Regions from separate parts of the Amycolatopsis sp. NBC_01307 genome, predicted to be linked through region 2. Evidence: riboswitches for the same ligand, from Rfam matches in the RefSeq annotation. Region 2 holds a riboswitch; the other holds the start of a gene.

Region 1 (8,804 bases), 570 kb from region 2:
CCGCGACCGTCGCCGACCGCCCGGCCTACGAGCTGGTCCTGACGCCGAAGCCGAGCGAGCGCACGTTGCTGCGTGAGATCCGCGTGGCCGTCGACTCGCAGACGCGGATGCCGCTGCGGGTTTCGGTGCTGAGCAACGGGACGACGTCGCCGGCGCTCGAGGTCGCGTTCAGCCAGATCGAGTTCACCCAGCAGCCGGCCGACCTCTTCACCTTCACCCCGCCGAAGGGCGCCAAGGTGCAGGAGAAGACGCCGACCGTCGACCAGAAGGACAAGGACCTCGCCGAGCAGGCGAAGCAGGCCACCAAGGTCGTCGGCGACGGCTGGGACACCGTCATCACCGGCACGATCCCGGCCGACGCGCTGAACGCGGCGCCGAAGCAGCAGGGTGACCGTCAGGGCCGCAACGCCGACCCGCAGGCCCTGCTCGACCGGTTCACCAAGAAGGTCAGCGGCACCTGGGGCAGCGGCCACCTCATCACCACGAAGGTGGGCAGCGCGATCCTGACCGACGACGGCCGGTTCGCCGCCGGTGCGGTGCCGGAGCAGGTCCTGTACGAAGCGCTGGGTCAGAAGTGACCAGTACGACTGTCGAGTCCGGGGCGGACGTCTCCACGGAGACGTCCGCCCCGGCGGTTCCCCTGGCCGCGCGCACCAGGGGGCTGCGCAAGGTCTACCGCGGCACGGTCGCGGTGGACCACGTCGACCTCGACATCCCCGAAGGCGCGGTCGTCGGGATGCTCGGGCCGAACGGCTCGGGCAAGACGACCACCATCCGGATGCTGCTGGGCCTGGTGCGCCCGACCGAGGGCGAGGTCGAGCTGCTCGGCCGCAAGATGCCCGACGCCGCCGCGCACGCGCTGCCGGACGTCGGCGCGCTGGTCGAGGGGCCGGGCTTCCACCCGTTCCTCTCCGGCCGCGACAACCTGCTGCGCTTCGCCGCGGCCGAACCGCGGCTGGCGTCGTCCGGGATCCCGTTCGCGGTCGACTCCGCGATCGAACGCGTCGGGCTGAGCGTCGCCGCGCGACGGCGGTACAAGGGCTACTCGCTCGGCATGAAGCAACGGCTCGGCCTCGCTTCGGCGTTGCTCGTGCCGCGGAAGATGGTCGTGCTCGACGAGCCGACCAACGGCCTCGACCCTGCTGGTACCAGGGAGATCCGCAGGATCGTGGCCGAGCTGCACGCCGAGGGCGTCACCGTGCTGGTGTCGTCGCACCTGCTGGCCGAGGTGGAGGCGACCTGCACCCACGTCGCCGTGCTGCAGGCCGGGAACGTCGTCGCACAGGGCGAGCTGGCGGAGCTGCTGGAGTCCGGGAACGCGGCCTTGCTGGTCCGCACGCCGGACGCCGAGCAGGCCGTGGAAGTGCTGCGGGAGAACCGGATCGGCGCGCGGCTGACGCCGGACGGGATCCGCGCCGACCTCACGGCCACCGAGGCACCGAGGGTGCTGCAGGTCCTGGTGGGCGCGGGGGTCGCGGTCCACGAGGCGACGCGGGCGCGCACCGGCCTGGAAGACCTGTTCGCGCGACTGACGGAGGGGGCGGAATGACCGCGGTTCTCGAGGCACCGGCGGTCCGCACGGGCCACGACTCGGTGCCGCTGCCCCGGCTGCTGGCCGCGGAGCTGCGCTGGATCTTCCGGCGGCCGCGCACGCTCGCCGTGCTGGGCCTGCTGGCGCTGATCCCGGTGGTGATCGGCATCGGCCTGACGCTGGTGAGCGAAGACACGCAGTCGGGCGGCGGCCCGGACGACGGCGGCGGCGCACTGCTGGCGTCCGCCGTCAACAACGCCTTCGTGCTGCCGATCGCGGCGATCGTGATGACGCTGACCCTGCTCCTGCCGCTGGCCTCGGCCATGGCGGGCGCGGACGCGATCGCGGGCGAGACGTCCCACGGAACCCTGCGCGGCTGGCTGATCGCTCCGGTCGGCCGCGGCCGGCTGCTGGCGGTCAAGGCGTTCGGCGTCGCGACGGTGTCGGTGGTTTCGGTGCTGGCGATGTGTTTCACGGGCGTGGTGACCGGCCTGATCATCAACGGCACGGACTCGCTGTTCACGCTGTCGGGAACCACGTTGTCGGTGGGCGGCGCACTGGCCCGGATCCTGCTGGTGGCGGGCTGGGTCGTGCTGCAGCTGTGGGCGGTCGGCGCAGTGGCGCTGGCGATCTCCAGCTGGACGGAACACCCGATGCTGGTGGTGGCATCCGTACTGGCGGCGGACATCGTGTTCACGATCCTGGGGTTCTTGACGTCGCTGGACTGGCTGCACCCGTTCCTGCTGACGCAGAACTGGTCGCTGGCCCCGGCGGAGGTGCTGCAGGACCCGATGGGCACGCAGATGCTGGGCGAAGGCGCGTTGCGCGCGGGCTGCTACATCGTGATCGGGCTGTCGCTGGCTTACGCGCGACTCTCGACCCGCGACGGCTGACCCGTCGTGAGTGTTTAGGGCGGTTCTAACCGCCCTGAACACTCACGACAAGCCGACCAGCGCCACACCGTCCGGGTCCAGCTCCAGCCGGACCTCGTCCCCCGCCCGGAAGTCCGTCGCCGCCGGGGCGACCGCGTCCACAGTGGACTCCGCCAGCCGGACCACCAGCCGCACGTGCTCGCGGCGGTGGACCGCCGCCACGACCTCGCCCGGCACACCCGAGCCGGCCACCCGCAGCGCGTGCGGGCGCAGCCCCAGCCGCACCGGGCCGTCGTCGACGTCCGGCACCGCCACATCTCCCAGCGGAGTCCGGACCACGCCACCCGTCGCAACTCCCTCGACGAACGACGTCACCCCCAGGAAACGGGCCACGTCGTCGTCCAGCGGGTTGCGCCACACGCGGCGGACCGCGCCCTCTTGGCGCACCTCGCCGGCGTCGAGCACCGCGACCCGGTCGGCCAGGGTGAACGCCTCCTCCTGGTCGTGCGTCACCAGCAACGCCGTGATCTTGCTGCGCCGCAACAGGTCCGCCAAATCGATGGCCAGCTGCTCGCGCAACCCGGCGTCCAAACCGGACAGTGGCTCGTCCAGCAACAGCAGCCGCGGCTCCGGCGCCAGCGCGCGGGCCAGCGCGACCCGCTGCGCCTGGCCGCCCGACAGCTCCGTCACCCGGCGCCGCTCGAAACCGGACAGCCCGACCAGCTCCAGCAGCTCGGCGACGCGCCCAGCCCACGCGGCCCGCGGGACGCCGTGCATCCGCAGGCCGAACGCGATGTTCGCGGCGACGTCGCGGTGGCCGAACAGCTGGCCGTCCTGGAACACCAAGCCGAAGCCGCGGCGGTGCACCGGCACCGCGCCGAGGTCCTCGCCGTCCCAGCTGACCGTGCCGCGAGCCGACGGCTCCAGCCCGGTGATCGCGCGCAGCAGCGTCGACTTGCCCGAGCCGGACGGGCCGAGCAGCGCCAGTACCTCGCCGTCGGCGATGTCCAGCCGGGCGTCGCGCACCGCGACGAACGATCCATAATGGACAGTCAGGTCCCGCACCGACAACGCCATCAGAACTCTCCCACCCGGCCGCGCGCGGCCCCGAGCCGGTCGATCAGCGCGACCGCCAGCACCGTCACGAGCATCAGCAACGCGCACGCGGCGTACGCCATCTGGTTGTTCAGCTCCCCCGGGCGCCCCATCAGCGACGCGATCGCGACCGGCAGCGTCGGCGACGTCGGCCGCGCCAGGAAGCTCGTCGCGCCGAACTCGCCGAGCGCCACGACGAACCCGAACCCCGCCGCCGCGACCAGCGGCCGCAGCGTCAGCGGCAGGTCGATCTCCCGCCACACCCGCAGCGGGCTCGCGCCGAGCGTCGACGCGGCCTGCCGCAGCCGGACGTCGACCGAGCGCAGCACCGGCAGCACCATCCGCACGATCAGCGGGATGATCACCAGCGCCTGCGCGAGCGGCACCAGGTAGGGCGACGTCCGCAGGTCGCCGGGCAGCGCGTCGAGCGTCACGAGGTACCCGAACCCGACGGTCACCGCGGACACCCCGAGCGGCAGCATCAGCGCGGCGTCGAGCGTCTCGCCGAGCCCGCGCGCGGCCCGCGCCGGCGACCGGCGCAGCGCCACCAGCACCACCGACGCGAGCACGCCGACGACCAGCGCCAGCAGCGTCGCGTCGATCGCCACCTTCAGCGAGTTCAGCGCGGCGTCCCAGCCGGACACCTGCAGCGCGCCCTTCTCGCCGGTGCCCGCGAGCGCGCGGTACCCCGCGAGGCTCCAGCCGTCCGAAGTGGACACCGACTCGGCGAGCAGCGCGACGATCGGCGTCAGCAGCAGGGCCAGCACGACGCCCGCCGCGCCGACGACCCACCACTCACCACCGCGCGGGCGTCGCGCAGCGCCGGAACCGATCTTGGCGCCTTCCTTGCGCCGCCGCGCCAGCCCGCCGACGACCAGCGCCGCGACGACCGCCGCGAACTGGATCAGCGAAAGCGCCGACGCTCCGGAGAGGTCGAGCAGGTCGACCGTCCGGAGGTAGATTTCGGTTTCCAGGGTCCGGTACCGCGCACCGCCGAGGATCAGCACGACACCGAAACTGGTGGCGCAGAACAGGAAAACGACAGCCGCGGCGGACGCGATCGCGGGCGCCAGCGCGGGCAGCGTCACCGACCGGAACGCCCGCCACGGTGACGCGCCGAGCGCCCGCGCGGCGTCGGACGTCCGCGAGTCCAGCCGCGCCCAGAGCCCGGCGACGGTCCGCGCGACGACGGCGACGTTGAAGAACGCGTTGGCCAGCACGATCGGCAGCACCCCGCCGTCCGGCCACAGCGCCCGGAACGCCAGCCCGACCACCACGGTCGGCAGCACGAACGGCACGAGCACCAGCGTCCGCGCCAAGCCGACGCCGGGCAGCCGCACCCGGGAAAGCAGGAACGCCACCGGCAGCCCGGCCAGCACCGCGACGACCGTCGAGCCCGCCGCGGTGGCCACCGTGAAGCCCGCCAGCCGCCACGTCTGCGGGTCGCCCAGCACGACGTCGAGCCCGCCCGCGGCGAACCCGCGGCCGACGATCGCCAGCACCGGCCAGGCGAAGAACACCACCAGGAAACCGATCGGGGCCAGCCCGAGCAGCGCCAGGCCGATGCCGCGGGCGGTCCGCGGTGGCGCTACGACCACTGCTTTCCGGGGGCTCCGGGTGGCGGAGCCCCCGGCCCGGGGCGGAGGCCCGGATGTCACTGCACGAGCGCGCGCCATTCGCCGATCCACTTCTCACGCCCGGCCTGCACCTGGTCCGCGGTCAGCGCCTGCGGCTTCTGCGGCAACGGCGCGACCTGCGCCCAGCCCGCCGGCAGGTCGACGCCCTGGCGCGCCGGGTAGACGTACATGTTGGCCGCCACGGTCGCCTGGAACTGCTGCGAAAGCAGGAAGTCGACGACCTTGCGCGCGTTCTCCTCCTGCTTGCCGCCGGCCAGCACCCCGGCGTACTCGACCTGCCGGTAACAGGTGTCGAGCAGCGCCTTCGTCCGCGGTTTCCCGTCGTCGCCCACCTCGGCGGCCGGCGACGACGCGTACGAGACGACGATCGGCCGCGGCCCCTTGCCAGACGAGCCCGAGAACTCCTTCGTGTAGGCCTCTTCCCAGCCGCTGACCACCTTGAGGCCGTTGGCCTTCAGCTTGGTCCAGTAGTCCTTCCAGCCGGCCTCGCCGTACTTCGCGACGGTGCCGAGCAGGAACGCGAGCCCGGGCGACGCCGTCGCCGGGTCCTCGGCGACCAGCAGGTCCTTGTACTTCGGGTCGGCCAGGTCGTCGTACGACTCCGGCGCCGGGATCCCCTTGGCCGTGAAGTAGTTCGTGTCGACGTTGACGCAGACGTCGCCGACGTCGACCGCCGAGAGCCGGTGCTCCGGGTCGACGGCGTAGCGCTGCGGCCCGCGGTCGGCCTCCGGGCTGGTGTAGGGCTCGAAGACGCCCTCGGCGAGCGCGCGCGAGGCGAAGGTCGAGTCGACGCCGTACGCGACGTCGCCGACCGGGTTCGCCTTGGTGAGCACGAGCTTGTTGGTCAGCGAACCGGCGTCGCCCTGCTTGAGCACGGAGATCTTGATGCCCGACTGCTGCTGGAAGGCGTCGAGCACCTCCTGCGGCGCCAGGAAGGAGTCGTGCGTCACCAGGGTGACGGTGGGCGTCTGCTTCGCGTCACCGGACCCGTCCGACAGCGAACACGCCGCTGTGACGACGCTGACGACGGCGATGGCCGTCGCGGCGCGAACAGCACTGCGTTTCATCTACCCTCCTGCACTTCGCCGGACGAGGAGGGAAAGCCCTCCCTTCGCCGGCATGATCCGGGATCAGGTGCTAACGGTCGCGGGTCACCCCGCCTCTCAGCCCGGCTCACCGGACTCCCGTGGCAACCGTGCACCTTAGTCCAGGACGTTGGACGATGGAGCCATGACGGAAATCTTGAGCGACGACGAGGCCGACCGGGCCCTGCTCCACGGCTGGGTCCGCACGGGCAAGGTCATCCGGCGCGAGGTGGAGCTGCCGAGCTTCCCGAAGGCGATCGAGGTGGTGGACCGCGTCGCGGTACTGGCCGAGGCCGCCGACCACCACCCGGACATCGACATCCGCTGGCGCACGCTGACCTTCCACCTCAGCACGCATTCGGCCGGTGGCCTGACGAAGAAGGACTTCGCGCTGGCCAAGCAGATCAACGAGACCCTCGACGGACTGTGATCCCGGCTACTCTGAGTGCACGAAAGCCCGCGTTCAGCGTCTCTCGGTAAAGGACTTCGCACCGAGAGGCAGATATGACGCAGGCGATCGTAGTGGGCACAGTGGCATTCGCGACGATGGTGGCCGCGGCCGGCGGGGTGCTCTGGTTCACCGTCCGCAGCCACCGTCACTCGGACGGCTGAGTGCCGTTTCCGCTGGTCAGCGGCATGATCGGGTGAGCTTCGTCACAGCTGCTAACACTCGGCATGGTCAACGCGCTGAACCCGCGGAAGCATCGGCCCGCTCGTAGGGAAAACGCCATGAACAGCACCCCCGCCACCGCCGCCCTGACCGCCACCCAGCGCGCCTGGATCAACGCCCTCGCGACCGCCGTCGTGCTGATCACGATCGCGCTGATGGGCCTCCTCGGCTAGTCCGCCCGGTCGTAGGCCTGCCGGGCTTCTCGCAGGCTCGGCAGGTACTTCTCCGCCCACTCGCGGCAGCGCTCCATGGGCTCGAACAGGGTCCGGCCCAAGTCCGTCAGCGCGTACTCGACGCGCGGCGGGTTCTCGTCGTAGGTCTTGCGGGTGATCATCCCGTCGCGCTCCAGGGACCGCAGCGTCTCGGTGAGCACCTTCGGGCTGACGTTCCGGAGCGGCACGCGCAGCTCGGAGAAGCGGCGCGGCCCGTCTTCGAGGCAGAAGACGACCATGCCGCCCCACTTGTCCCCGATCCGGAACGGCGTGTCGGCCGACGGGCATTGCGGCGCGAAGAGATCAGCGGTCAGCGGCTCCACCCAGCCGACGTTAGGCCACGCCGTCGACGAGCAGCAACCGCCGCCGCAGCGCGGTCTTGCTCAGCTCGAGCGCTTCGGCGTACTCGGCGGAGGCGTACCAGCGTTCGGCCGTCTCACGGTCCGGGAACTCGACGAGGACGACGCGCTTGTGTTCGTCGAAGTCGCCTTCGAGGGCATCCGGTGCCGCGCCGCGGACGATGTAGCGCCCCTGGTACCCCATGATCGACGCTTGGGCGAGTTCGCGGTAGCGCTGGGCTGCGGTTTCATCGAGGATCTCGACCTCGGAGATGACGTAGACGCTCACGGTTCCGAGGGTGGCAGAACTCCGGAGCCGTCACCTGGTGCTGTCACTACCCGGATTTCCGCCGGCGGCGGGAACTCGACGGGCGTCTCGTCGGCCACGCTCCAGTATTCGAGGCCGGACAAGCGGCCTTCGTCGACGAACAGGATGAGCCCGCCGTCCGCCACGTCGACGTCCACGGCCACCCGGCTCTCGACCTCGGCCACCGTTTCGTCGACGGCGAGGTCGATCGTGGGACAGCCGCACGGACAGCGGCCGGTCACCTCGGCCGTGCGCGCTTGGGCGCGAAGGGCCGCGGCACCGGGAAAGTCCGTGCCCAGCAGCAGGTCCAGGACCGCTCTCTCGCGCGGAGTGAGCGGCCGGCGTTCGGCGGTCAATAGCGTGGCATGTTCGGGATCGCCTTCTCGGCGACCTCGATGAGGGCCTCGACCTTCGCCACGTCGGCCGTCACGTCCTCCGTGGTCACCGAGGGCGCCTCCGAAGACCGGTAGGCGACTTCGTTGCGCCGGACCCGCATCCGGTTGAAGGGCCGCAAAACCGGCCCCAGCGGCGGATCCAGCTGCGCGAGGACCGCCTCGTAGACGGTGACGTGCCCACCCCGGCTCGTCACCCGCAGGCCCTGGTTCTGCAGGACGGCGGCCAACGCGCGCCGTGCGCTGTCGTAGGCCAGCGTGTAGGCGCCTTCCGGATCCGTGTCCTGCAGCTGCCGCGCCGACGCGAGGTGCGTACGGGCCCTGACGAACTCGGCCTCGGCCGCCTCCCGCGACGCCGGAACGTGCTCGATGGCGCCGCGCGCGAGGAACGCGTCGATCCGTTCGCGGCCTTGGTTCCACTGCGGCATCAGGTCTCCTGGCTGAGTTTCACCAGCGGACGCTCACGCACGCTGGTGAGGAACGGATCGGTGGTGCTCGCCGCCCACGACTCGGGCGAGACCCGGTGGACGTTGACCTCGCGCCCCAGCCGCCGTGACACCTGTTCCGCCGAGTCGAAGAGCGCGTCCGGATCGGGCGAACCGACCACGAGGACATCGACGTCGCCGGGCGGAAGACCGGGTTCGCCGTTGTAGCGCGCGGCCCAG
Region 2 (8,804 bases):
ACGAGAACACGGATCCGCAGCTCGCCGCGGACGCCGAGAAGCACCTGAAGCAGGACAAGGCCGACGCGTCGTTCGTCTACTTCGGACAGACGGACGAGGCGGGCCACGCGCACGGCGCCGACTCGCCGGAGTACGCGGCGACCCTGCGCGCGGACGACGCGTACCTCGGCCGGCTGCTGACGGCGATCAGCGCACGACCCTCGTATTCGTCGGAAGACTGGCTGGTCATGCTGACGACCGACCACGGCCACACCGGCCCGGGCGGCCACGGTGGCGACAGCCCCGAGGAGCGCATGACGTTCGTGATCGCGGCGGGCGGCGCGGTGCCGGCCGGAACGCCCGCGGTGGCGCCGAAGATCGTCGACATCGCGCCGACGGCGTTGCGCCACCTGGGAATCCCGCTTTCCCTGGACGGTTACGCGCTGGGCTCGCTTCCCGCGGACCCGTTCGACTCGGCGGTCTTGAAGCCGCGGGCGGACGAAACGGGCGTCCCGGCGTCGGTGCTCGGCTGGACGCACGACGCGCCGTCGGGCTGGACGGTCCGCAACGCGTCGGCCATGCCCGCGGGTGTCACGGAGTGGCAGGGCTGGGCGTTCACGACGGACGACTTCTGGACGCGCACCGCGCCCGGGCAGGAGCGGGAGGCGAACGTGCGCGCCCGGGGCGTCTTCGCGGTGGCGGACCCCGACGAGTGGGACGACAAGGGGTCGCCGTCTTCGTCGGGGACCTTCGACTCTTCCCTGGTGTCACCGGCTCTTGCGGTGACCGGTAAGTCCACAGTGGACGTCGGGTTCGTCTCGCACTACCGCCAGGACGGCACCCAGCGCGGCGCGCTGACGGTCTCCTTCGACGGCGGCGCGGAGCAGCCGGTCCTGGCGTACGGCCCGGAATCCTCGTCCGCGAACCGGGGCGGCGACGTCCTGTCCCAGCCGACGACGACGTCGGTAGCGGTCCCGGCGGGCGCTCGTTCGGCCCGCTTCACGTGGCGCCTATACGCGGCGGGCAACAACTGGTACTGGGCGGTCGACGCCCCGCACCTGACGACCCGCTGACCAACGTCGTGAGTGGTAATTAGGGTTAGAACCCTAATTACCACTCACGAGGACCCGAGCACCCAGAACGGTGACACCGGGCCCACGCCCGCGCCGAGCGGGTAGGACTCCGCTACGCAGCGCTCGATGAACCGCTTCCCCGCCGCCACCGCGTCCGGCACCGAGGCGCCCTTCGCCAGCGATGACGTGATCGCCGAGGCCATGGTGTCGCCGCCGCCGTGGGTGTTCTCTGTGTCGTAGCGGGGGCCGCTCAACGACAGGAACGAGGCGCCGTCGGTCAGGAGGTCTACGCACGTGCTGCCCGTCATGTGGCCGCCCTTGACCAGGACCCAGCGCGAACCGAAGGCCAGCAGTGCCTCCGCCGCCTCCCGTTGGGATGCGGGAGAAACCACCGAGATGCCCGTCAGCAGGCGGACCTCGTCCAGGTTCGGGGTGATCAGCGTCGCTCGGGGGAACAGCTCCGTGCGGATCGCCTCCAGGGCGTCCTCGCGCAGCAGCGCGTGGCCCGTCATCGACGCCGCCACCGGGTCGACCACCAACGGGATGTCGCCGCCGACTTCGTCCAGGGTTTTGGCCACGGCTCGGATGATCTCCGCCGTCGCCAGCATGCCCGTCTTGGCCGCGTTGACGCCCATGTCCGTCGCCACGGCCTTGATCTGCGCGGCCACGACGTCGGCGGGGATCTCGGTGAAACCCTGCACGCCCAAGGAGTTCTGCACGGTGACGGCCGTCAGCGCGACGAGCCCGTGGACGCCGTGCGCGAAGAACGTGCGCAGGTCCGCCTGGATGCCCGCACCACCGCCGGAGTCGGATCCGGCGATGGTGAGGGCGGTGGGCGGAGTCACAGCTGCACCACGGGCAGGTAGACCTGGCCGCCGGACTCGGTGAACTCCGCCGACTTCGAAGCCATGCCCGCCTCGATGGCCTCCACAGTGGACAGACCGTGCTCCTCGGCGTACTTGCGGACGTCCTGCGTGATCCGCATCGAGCAGAACTTCGGCCCGCACATCGAGCAGAAGTGCGCGGTCTTGGCCGGCTCGGCGGGCAGGGTCTCGTCGTGGAACGCGCGCGCCGTGTCCGGGTCGAGCGACAGGTTGAACTGGTCGTTCCAGCGGAACTCGAAGCGCGCCTTGGAGAGCTCGTCGTCCCACTCCTGCGCGTACTGGTGCCCCTTGGCCAGGTCGGCGGCGTGCGCGGCGATCTTGTACGTGATCACGCCGGTCTTGACGTCGTCGCGGTTCGGCAGGCCGAGGTGCTCCTTCGGCGTGACGTAACACAACATCGCCGTGCCGTACCAGCCGATCTGCGCCGCGCCGATGGCGGAGGTGATGTGGTCGTACGCCGGCGCGATGTCCGTCGTGAGCGGGCCGAGGGTGTAGAACGGCGCCTCGCCGCAGAGCCGTTCCTCCAGCTCGACGTTCTCCTTGATCTTGTGCATCGGCACGTGGCCGGGGCCCTCGATCATCACCTGGACGTCGTGCGAGCGCGCGAGGTGCGTCAGCTCGCCGAGGGTCTCCAGTTCGGCGAACTGCGCGCGGTCGTTGGCGTCCGCGATCGAACCGGGCCGCAGGCCGTCGCCGAGGGAGAACGTGACGTCGTACTGGCGCAGCAGCTCGCAGAGTTCCTCGAAGTGCGTGTACAGGAAGGACTCCTGGTGGTGCGCGAGGCACCACGCCGCCATGATCGAGCCGCCGCGGCTGACGATGCCGGTGACGCGCCGCGCGGTCAGCGGGATGTAGCGCAGCAGCACGCCGGCGTGCACCGTGACGTAGTCGACGCCCTGCTCGCACTGCTCGACGATGGTGTCGCGGTAGACCTCCCACGACAGCTTTTCCGGCTCCCCGTCGACCTTTTCCAGCGCCTGGTAGATCGGCACGGTGCCGACCGGCACCGGGGAGTTGCGGATGATCCACTCGCGCGTCTCGTGGATCCGCTTGCCGGTGGAGAGGTCCATGATGGTGTCGGCACCCCATCGGGTGGCCCACACCATCTTGTCGACCTCCTCCTCGACCGACGACCAGACGGCCGAGTTGCCCATGTTCGCGTTGATCTTCACCAGGAAGTTCTTCCCGATGATCATCGGCTCGGACTCGGGGTGGCGCCGGTTGACCGGGATCACCGCGCGGCCGCTCGCGACCTCGTCGCGGACGAACTCCGGCGAAACCCGTTCGCGGGCGGCGATGTACTCCATTTCCCTGGTGACGACGCCTTGTTTGGCCCACCCGAGCTGGGTGTTGTGCTCCCGGCCGTCGGCCCAGCCGGCCCGCAACCGGTGCAGTCCACTGTGGACGTCGATGTTCGCTTCAGGGTCGGTGTACGGCCCGGAAGTGTCGTAGACGTCGAAGTGTTCGCCGTTCGAGAGGTCGATCCGGCGGGCCGGAACACGCAGTCCGGATTCGGTCTGGTGGTAGATCTTGTGCGAGCCCGTGATGGGCCCGGTCGTGACGGAGACGTCCTTGTTCTCCAGCGTTGTCAACGACTTTCACTCCCTACGCCGGCATTACCCGGTCAGGTTCATGCGGTCGGTGACACCCGGGACAAATCCCCAGTCACCCTCTCAGCCCGCCATGGCGCGAGCTCCCGCGTTGTGGTGTTGTGCCACCGACCATGCCACGCCGGGGCGCCAGACTCAAGTCCGCTCACCTCACCCGACCAGTTCGGCCGGTGTGGCGTAGACGTCGACCATGGCTCCGTTGCGCAGCACGGTGATCGGCAGTGCGGTGCCGATCACTTCGGCGAACAGCTGCCGCTGGATGCCCTGCGCGTCCGACACCCGGGCGCGGCCGACGGTCAGCACGAGATCGCCCGTTCGCAGCCCGGCGCGCTCGGCGGGCCCGCCGGAGACGACTTCGCGCACGCGCAGCCCGGCCTCCTGCCCGGTGCGCTCGGCGACGTCGTCGGGCAGCGGCGCGGGCACGCCGACGACGCCGAGGTACGCCCGCCGCACCCGGCCTTCGACGACGAGCGTGTCGATGATCCGGCGCGTCGTCGAGTTGATCGGCACGGCGAGCCCGAGCCCGACGCCCGCGACGGCGGTGTTGATCCCGACGACGCGGCAGGCGGAGTCGGCGAGCGCGCCGCCGGAGTTGCCCGGGTTGAGCGCGGCGTCGGTCTGGATGACGTCCTCGATCACCCGGCCGGCGCGCCCGTGCCGCACCGGGAGCGCCCGGCCGAGCGCGCTGACGACGCCGGCGGTCACCGAGCCGGAGAAGCCGAGCGGACTGCCGATCGCCACCACGAGCTGCCCGACGACGAGGTGGTCGGCGTCCCCGAGCACGGCGGCGGACGGCGTCTCGTCCCGCGCCCGCAGCACGGCGAGATCGGACAGCGGATCGGCGCCGACGACGTCGAAGCGCGCTTCGCTGCCGTCGGCGAAGGTCGCGACGCCGTGGCGTTCGCCGTCGACGACGTGGGCGTTGGTCAGCAGGTAGCCGTCGTCGGCGAAGACGACCGCGGAGCCGCTGCCGCGCCCGAGCTGAACCCCGGCGACGTGCGGGGTGACGGTCTTGGCGACCGTGCTGACCGCGCGCGAGTAGGCGTCCATCGCCTCGTCCATGGAGTACCTCGATTACACCGTTGCAGTACTTCAAGTGTGCGCCGCGAACGGCCGGAAGTCCGTTCGCTGCTGGTGAACCGGCGGCGTGACCGGACCAGTGACGGTCAGTGGTTCACCAGTTCGGACCATGCGCCCGTGAAGAATCGGCGAGACACTGCCTGTCGCTTCTGTAACGGTGCAGAAGCGACATCACTGTGGGGTTGATATGCGCAAACTCATGGTTCCGGCACTCGCCGGGCTGCTGGTCACCGGGCTGATACCGGCGACCGCGGCGGCCCAGGGGACGGCTCCCGGCGCGCCCGGCGCCCATCCCAGCTGGCTACCCGCGAACAAGACCGGCTTCGGCACGGCCCACGACCGCGGCAGCAACGTCTGGTTCACGCTCCAGGGCGGCCAAATGTCCGAGGTCTACTACCCGGACCTGTCCACGCCCAGCGTCCGCTCGATGGACTTCGTCGTCACCGACGGGCGCAGCTTCGCCGTCGCCGACAACACGGCCAAGTCGCAGCAGGTCCGGCGGACCGACGACGACAGTTTGACCTACGAGCAGACCATCACCGACGACCAGCACCGGTGGCGGCTGCGCAAGACCTACGTCACCGACCCGGCCGCGACGACCGTGCTGGTGGACGTCGACTTCCAGTCGCTCACCGGCCGGCCGTACCAGCTCTACGCGGTCGCCGACCCGGACCTGACCAACGACGGCTCCGACGACTCGGCCGCGCGCAAGGGGGACGCGCTCACCGCGTCGGACGCCACCAACGCCGCCGCCCTCACCGCGAAGCCCGGCTTCACGCGCACGAGTGTCGGTTACGCGGGCGCGTCCGACGGCGGCACCCAGCTCGCGAAGACGTTCAAGCTCGCGACGTACGACACCGCCGGCAACGGCAACGTCGTGCTCACCGGGCAGACCGCGGCCGACGGCGTGCGCACCCGGCACGTCACCCTCGCGCTCGGCATGGGCGCGAAGGCGGCCGACGCGCTCGGCAACGCGCAGGCGTCGCAGCGACGCGGTTTCGGCGCCATCACCCGCGCCTACGACCGCGGCTGGGAGCAGTACCTGCGCGGGGTGAGCAAACCGCCGTCGTCGCTGAAGACCGACAGTGAGCGCGACCTCTACAAGGCGTCGATGCTGACGCTGGCCGCGAGTGAGGACAAGCACCACCCGGGCGCGTTCATCGCGTCGCCGAGCATGCCGTGGCGGTTCGGGAACAACGACCCGGAGTGGTCGCCGTCCGGCACCTACCACCTGGTCTGGCCGCGCGACCTCTACCAGATCGCGACCGGCCTGGCCGCCGGCGGCGACACGGCGGCCGCGAGCCGCGCGGTGACCTACATGTTCGGCACGCAGCAGCAGGCCGACGGGCACATGCCGCAGAACAGCCGGGTCGACGGCGTGCCGTACTGGACGTCGGTCCAGCTCGACGAAACCGCTTTCCCGATCGTGCTCGCCCAGCAGCTCGGGCGCAACGACGTCTGGCCCGGCGTGCGCAAGGCCGCCGATTTCCTGTTGTCCTACAAGGGTCCTGACGGCCAGGCGGCGCCGTGGACGCAGCAGGAACGCTGGGAGGAGCAGGACGGCTGGTCCCCGTCGACCATCGCCTCGGTGATCGCCGGGCTCGTGTGCGCCGCGGACATCGCGTCGCACAACGGCGCGGCCGCCGACGCCAAGAGGTACCTCGCCGCGGCCGACAAGTTCAAGGCCGACCTGCCGAAGCAGACGATCACCACGAACGGGCCGCTGTCGAAGGACCCGTACTTCGTCCGGCTCACCAAGGACGGCAACGCCAACGCCGGAACGACGTACAACCTCGGCAACTCCAGCGTGACGATGGACCAGCGCGCGGTCACCGACGCCGGGTTCCTCGACCTGGTGCGCCTCGGCATCTACCGCGCCGACGACCCGGTGATCCGCAACAGCGTGCGCGTCACGGACAAGGAGATCTCGTTCACCACGCCGACCGGCCAGTTCTGGCACCGCTACACGAAGGACGGCTACGGCGAGCAGGCCGACGGCTCACCGTGGGACTACACGTTCCCGGCCGAGAGCCGCACGACGTTCGGCCGGCTGTGGCCGCTGCTGGCCGGCGAACGCGGCGAGTACGAACTGACGCTGGGCCAGCCGTCTTCGGCCGCGCGGCGGCTGCGTGACCTCGGCCGGGTGAGCAGCTCGGCGGAGACCATGCCGGAGCAGGTGTGGGACGAGAACCCGCCGTCGGGTCAGACGGGGTTCCCGGCCGGGACCCCGAACAACTCGGCGACGCCGCTGGCCTGGACGCACGCGCAGTACGTCCGCCTGGCCTGGGACGTCAAGGCGGGCTCTGTGCTCGAAACGCCTCGCGTGGTCCGCTGCCACTTCCTCGGCTGCTGAGGTTCGCCAAAAGCCGTGAAGGCCTCCTTACCGGCCATAAGAGCCGGTAAGGAGGCCTTCACGGCTTTACGGAGTACGGGAGGTCAGATGACGGCGCCGTCGTCTTCCGGGGTGCGCGGCGGCAGCCACGAGAGGCCCGGGACGCCCCACTTGTTGGACTTCAGCATCTTCTTCGCGGCGCGGGCGTGGCGTCCGACGAGCCGGTCGAGGTAGATGTAGCCGTCGAGGTGGTCGGTCTCGTGCTGCAGGCAGCGCGCGAAGTAGCCGGTGCCCTCGACCTCGATCGGGTTGCCCTCGATGTCGGAGCCGGTCACCTTCGCCCACGACGCGCGGCCCGTCGGGTACGACTCGCCGGGCGCCGAGAGGCAGCCCTCCCAGTCGTCGTCCGGGTCCGGCATGGTCTCCGGGATCGCCGACGTCTCGAGCTTCGGGTTGACGACGACGCCCTTGTGGCGCACGCCCTCGTCGTCCGGGCAGTCGTAGACGAACACCCGCAGGTCGAGGCCGATCTGGTTGGCCGCTAGGCCGACGCCCTCGGCTTCGTACATCGTCTCGAACATGTCGTCGGTGAGGACGCGCAGCTTCTCGTCGAACTCGGTGATCTCCCGAGTCGGGTGGTGCAGCACGGGGTCGCCGGCGATCCGGATGGCGTGGACGGTCACGAGCGGGCAGTTTAGTCGGACCCTTCTGGTAGACCTGCATCAGACCGTGACGCGCCGATGTCGATGCCCACGTCGGCGTGTTGATCCGTGGTTGAATGACGCCCGCGGAAGAGGTAGGTCTGGATCACCATGTCGCCCGATTGAGAGGGACTCGGATGGACGCCGCGGAGTCGATGGCTGAGCCGCAGCCGTCGCCGCCGAAGCCCGTACCCGGCCTGACCGAACGCGAGGTCGAGATCCTCGCTTTCGAGCGCCAGTGGTGGCGACATGCCGGTGCGAAGGAGAACGCCATCCGTGAGCGCTTCGAAGTCTCCAGCACGCGCTACTACCAGCTGCTGAACAAGCTGCTGGAGAAGCCGGAGGCGATCGAAGCCGACCCGATGCTGGTGAAGCGGCTGCGCAAGACGCGCGCCGCCCGCCAGCGCAAGCGTGGGGCCAGGCGACTGGGGATCGAGCTGAAATGAGCGTGTTTTCGGGAATGTCCCGGCCGATGAAGGCCGCGGGCGTCGTGCTGATCGGCGTGGCGATCGTCGCCGCCGTGATCGGCGGGATCTCCGCGTTGAGTGGTGGCGGTTCGAACGAAGCCGGGCCGAGCGGTACGCCCAGCACCCAGCCCGGCACGCCGCCGGGCGGGACGTCGCCGCCCACCTCGCCGTCGACACCGCCGCCGTCGTCCACGACCCCTCCGACGTCACCCACGCCGTCGTCGCCGACGCCCGGCCAGCCCACACCGGGGCAGCCGACGTCCGGGCAGCCGGGTCAGCCCGGTGACCAGCAGACGGGCAACAAGTGGGTGACCGTCCGGGTCTTCAACAACTCCCTGATCAAGGACCTCGCCGAGCGGGCCGCGAGCGACTTCCGCGGTGACGGCTGGACCGTCAACGAGGTCGGCAACTACTCGCAGGGCACGATCCCGGTGACCACGGCGTTCTACCGCCCGGGCACCGACGAGGAAGCCGCGGCGAAGCAGCTCGCGCAGGAGTTCCAGATCAAGGCCGAGCCCCGCTTCCCGGGGATAGAGAGCGCCAGCCCGGGCGTGATCATCATCGTGACGAAGGAATACGAGTCGGGCCACAAGGGCAGCTGACGAGCTCGTGCCGAAGGGGCGCCACCCGCGGGTGGCGCCCCTTCGCGCGTTTCAGTCGCCGGCCTGGGCGTGGGCG

What was found. A riboswitch is a leader RNA that binds a small molecule or an ion and turns the genes downstream of it on or off. The one in region 2 is predicted to bind thiamine pyrophosphate.
Region 1: another riboswitch for thiamine pyrophosphate. It lies ahead of OG439_RS31230 (thiamine ABC transporter substrate-binding protein); the one in region 2 lies ahead of thiC (phosphomethylpyrimidine synthase ThiC).

What each region holds. Positions count from the first base shown of each region.
Region 1 is NZ_CP108403.1:7,207,520-7,216,323, forward strand. It holds gene OG439_RS31205 (LolA family protein) at 1-578, shown strand, start outside; gene OG439_RS31210 (ABC transporter ATP-binding protein) at 575-1,549, shown strand; gene OG439_RS31215 (ABC transporter permease) at 1,546-2,424, shown strand; gene OG439_RS31220 (ABC transporter ATP-binding protein) at 2,467-3,480, opposite strand; gene OG439_RS31225 (ABC transporter permease) at 3,480-5,042, opposite strand; gene OG439_RS31230 (thiamine ABC transporter substrate-binding protein) at 5,153-6,202, opposite strand; TPP riboswitch at 6,224-6,333, opposite strand; gene OG439_RS31235 (4a-hydroxytetrahydrobiopterin dehydratase) at 6,366-6,650, shown strand; gene OG439_RS31240 (winged helix-turn-helix transcriptional regulator) at 7,060-7,425, opposite strand; gene OG439_RS31245 (DUF1330 domain-containing protein) at 7,436-7,729, opposite strand; gene OG439_RS31250 (hypothetical protein) at 7,726-8,103, opposite strand; gene OG439_RS31255 (hypothetical protein) at 8,100-8,567, opposite strand; gene OG439_RS31260 (ArsR family transcriptional regulator) at 8,567-8,804, opposite strand, start outside.
Region 2 is NZ_CP108403.1:7,776,658-7,785,461, reverse strand. It holds gene OG439_RS34060 (alkaline phosphatase family protein) at 1-1,052, shown strand, start outside; gene thiD (bifunctional hydroxymethylpyrimidine kinase/phosphomethylpyrimidine kinase) at 1,097-1,897, opposite strand; gene thiC (phosphomethylpyrimidine synthase ThiC) at 1,894-3,528, opposite strand; TPP riboswitch at 3,522-3,646, opposite strand; gene OG439_RS34045 (S1C family serine protease) at 3,697-4,608, opposite strand; gene OG439_RS34040 (glycoside hydrolase family 15 protein) at 4,814-6,979, shown strand; gene OG439_RS34035 (peptide deformylase) at 7,063-7,641, opposite strand; gene OG439_RS34030 (DUF3263 domain-containing protein) at 7,797-8,105, shown strand; gene OG439_RS34025 (LytR C-terminal domain-containing protein) at 8,102-8,728, shown strand; gene OG439_RS34020 (AAA family ATPase) at 8,780-8,804, opposite strand, start outside.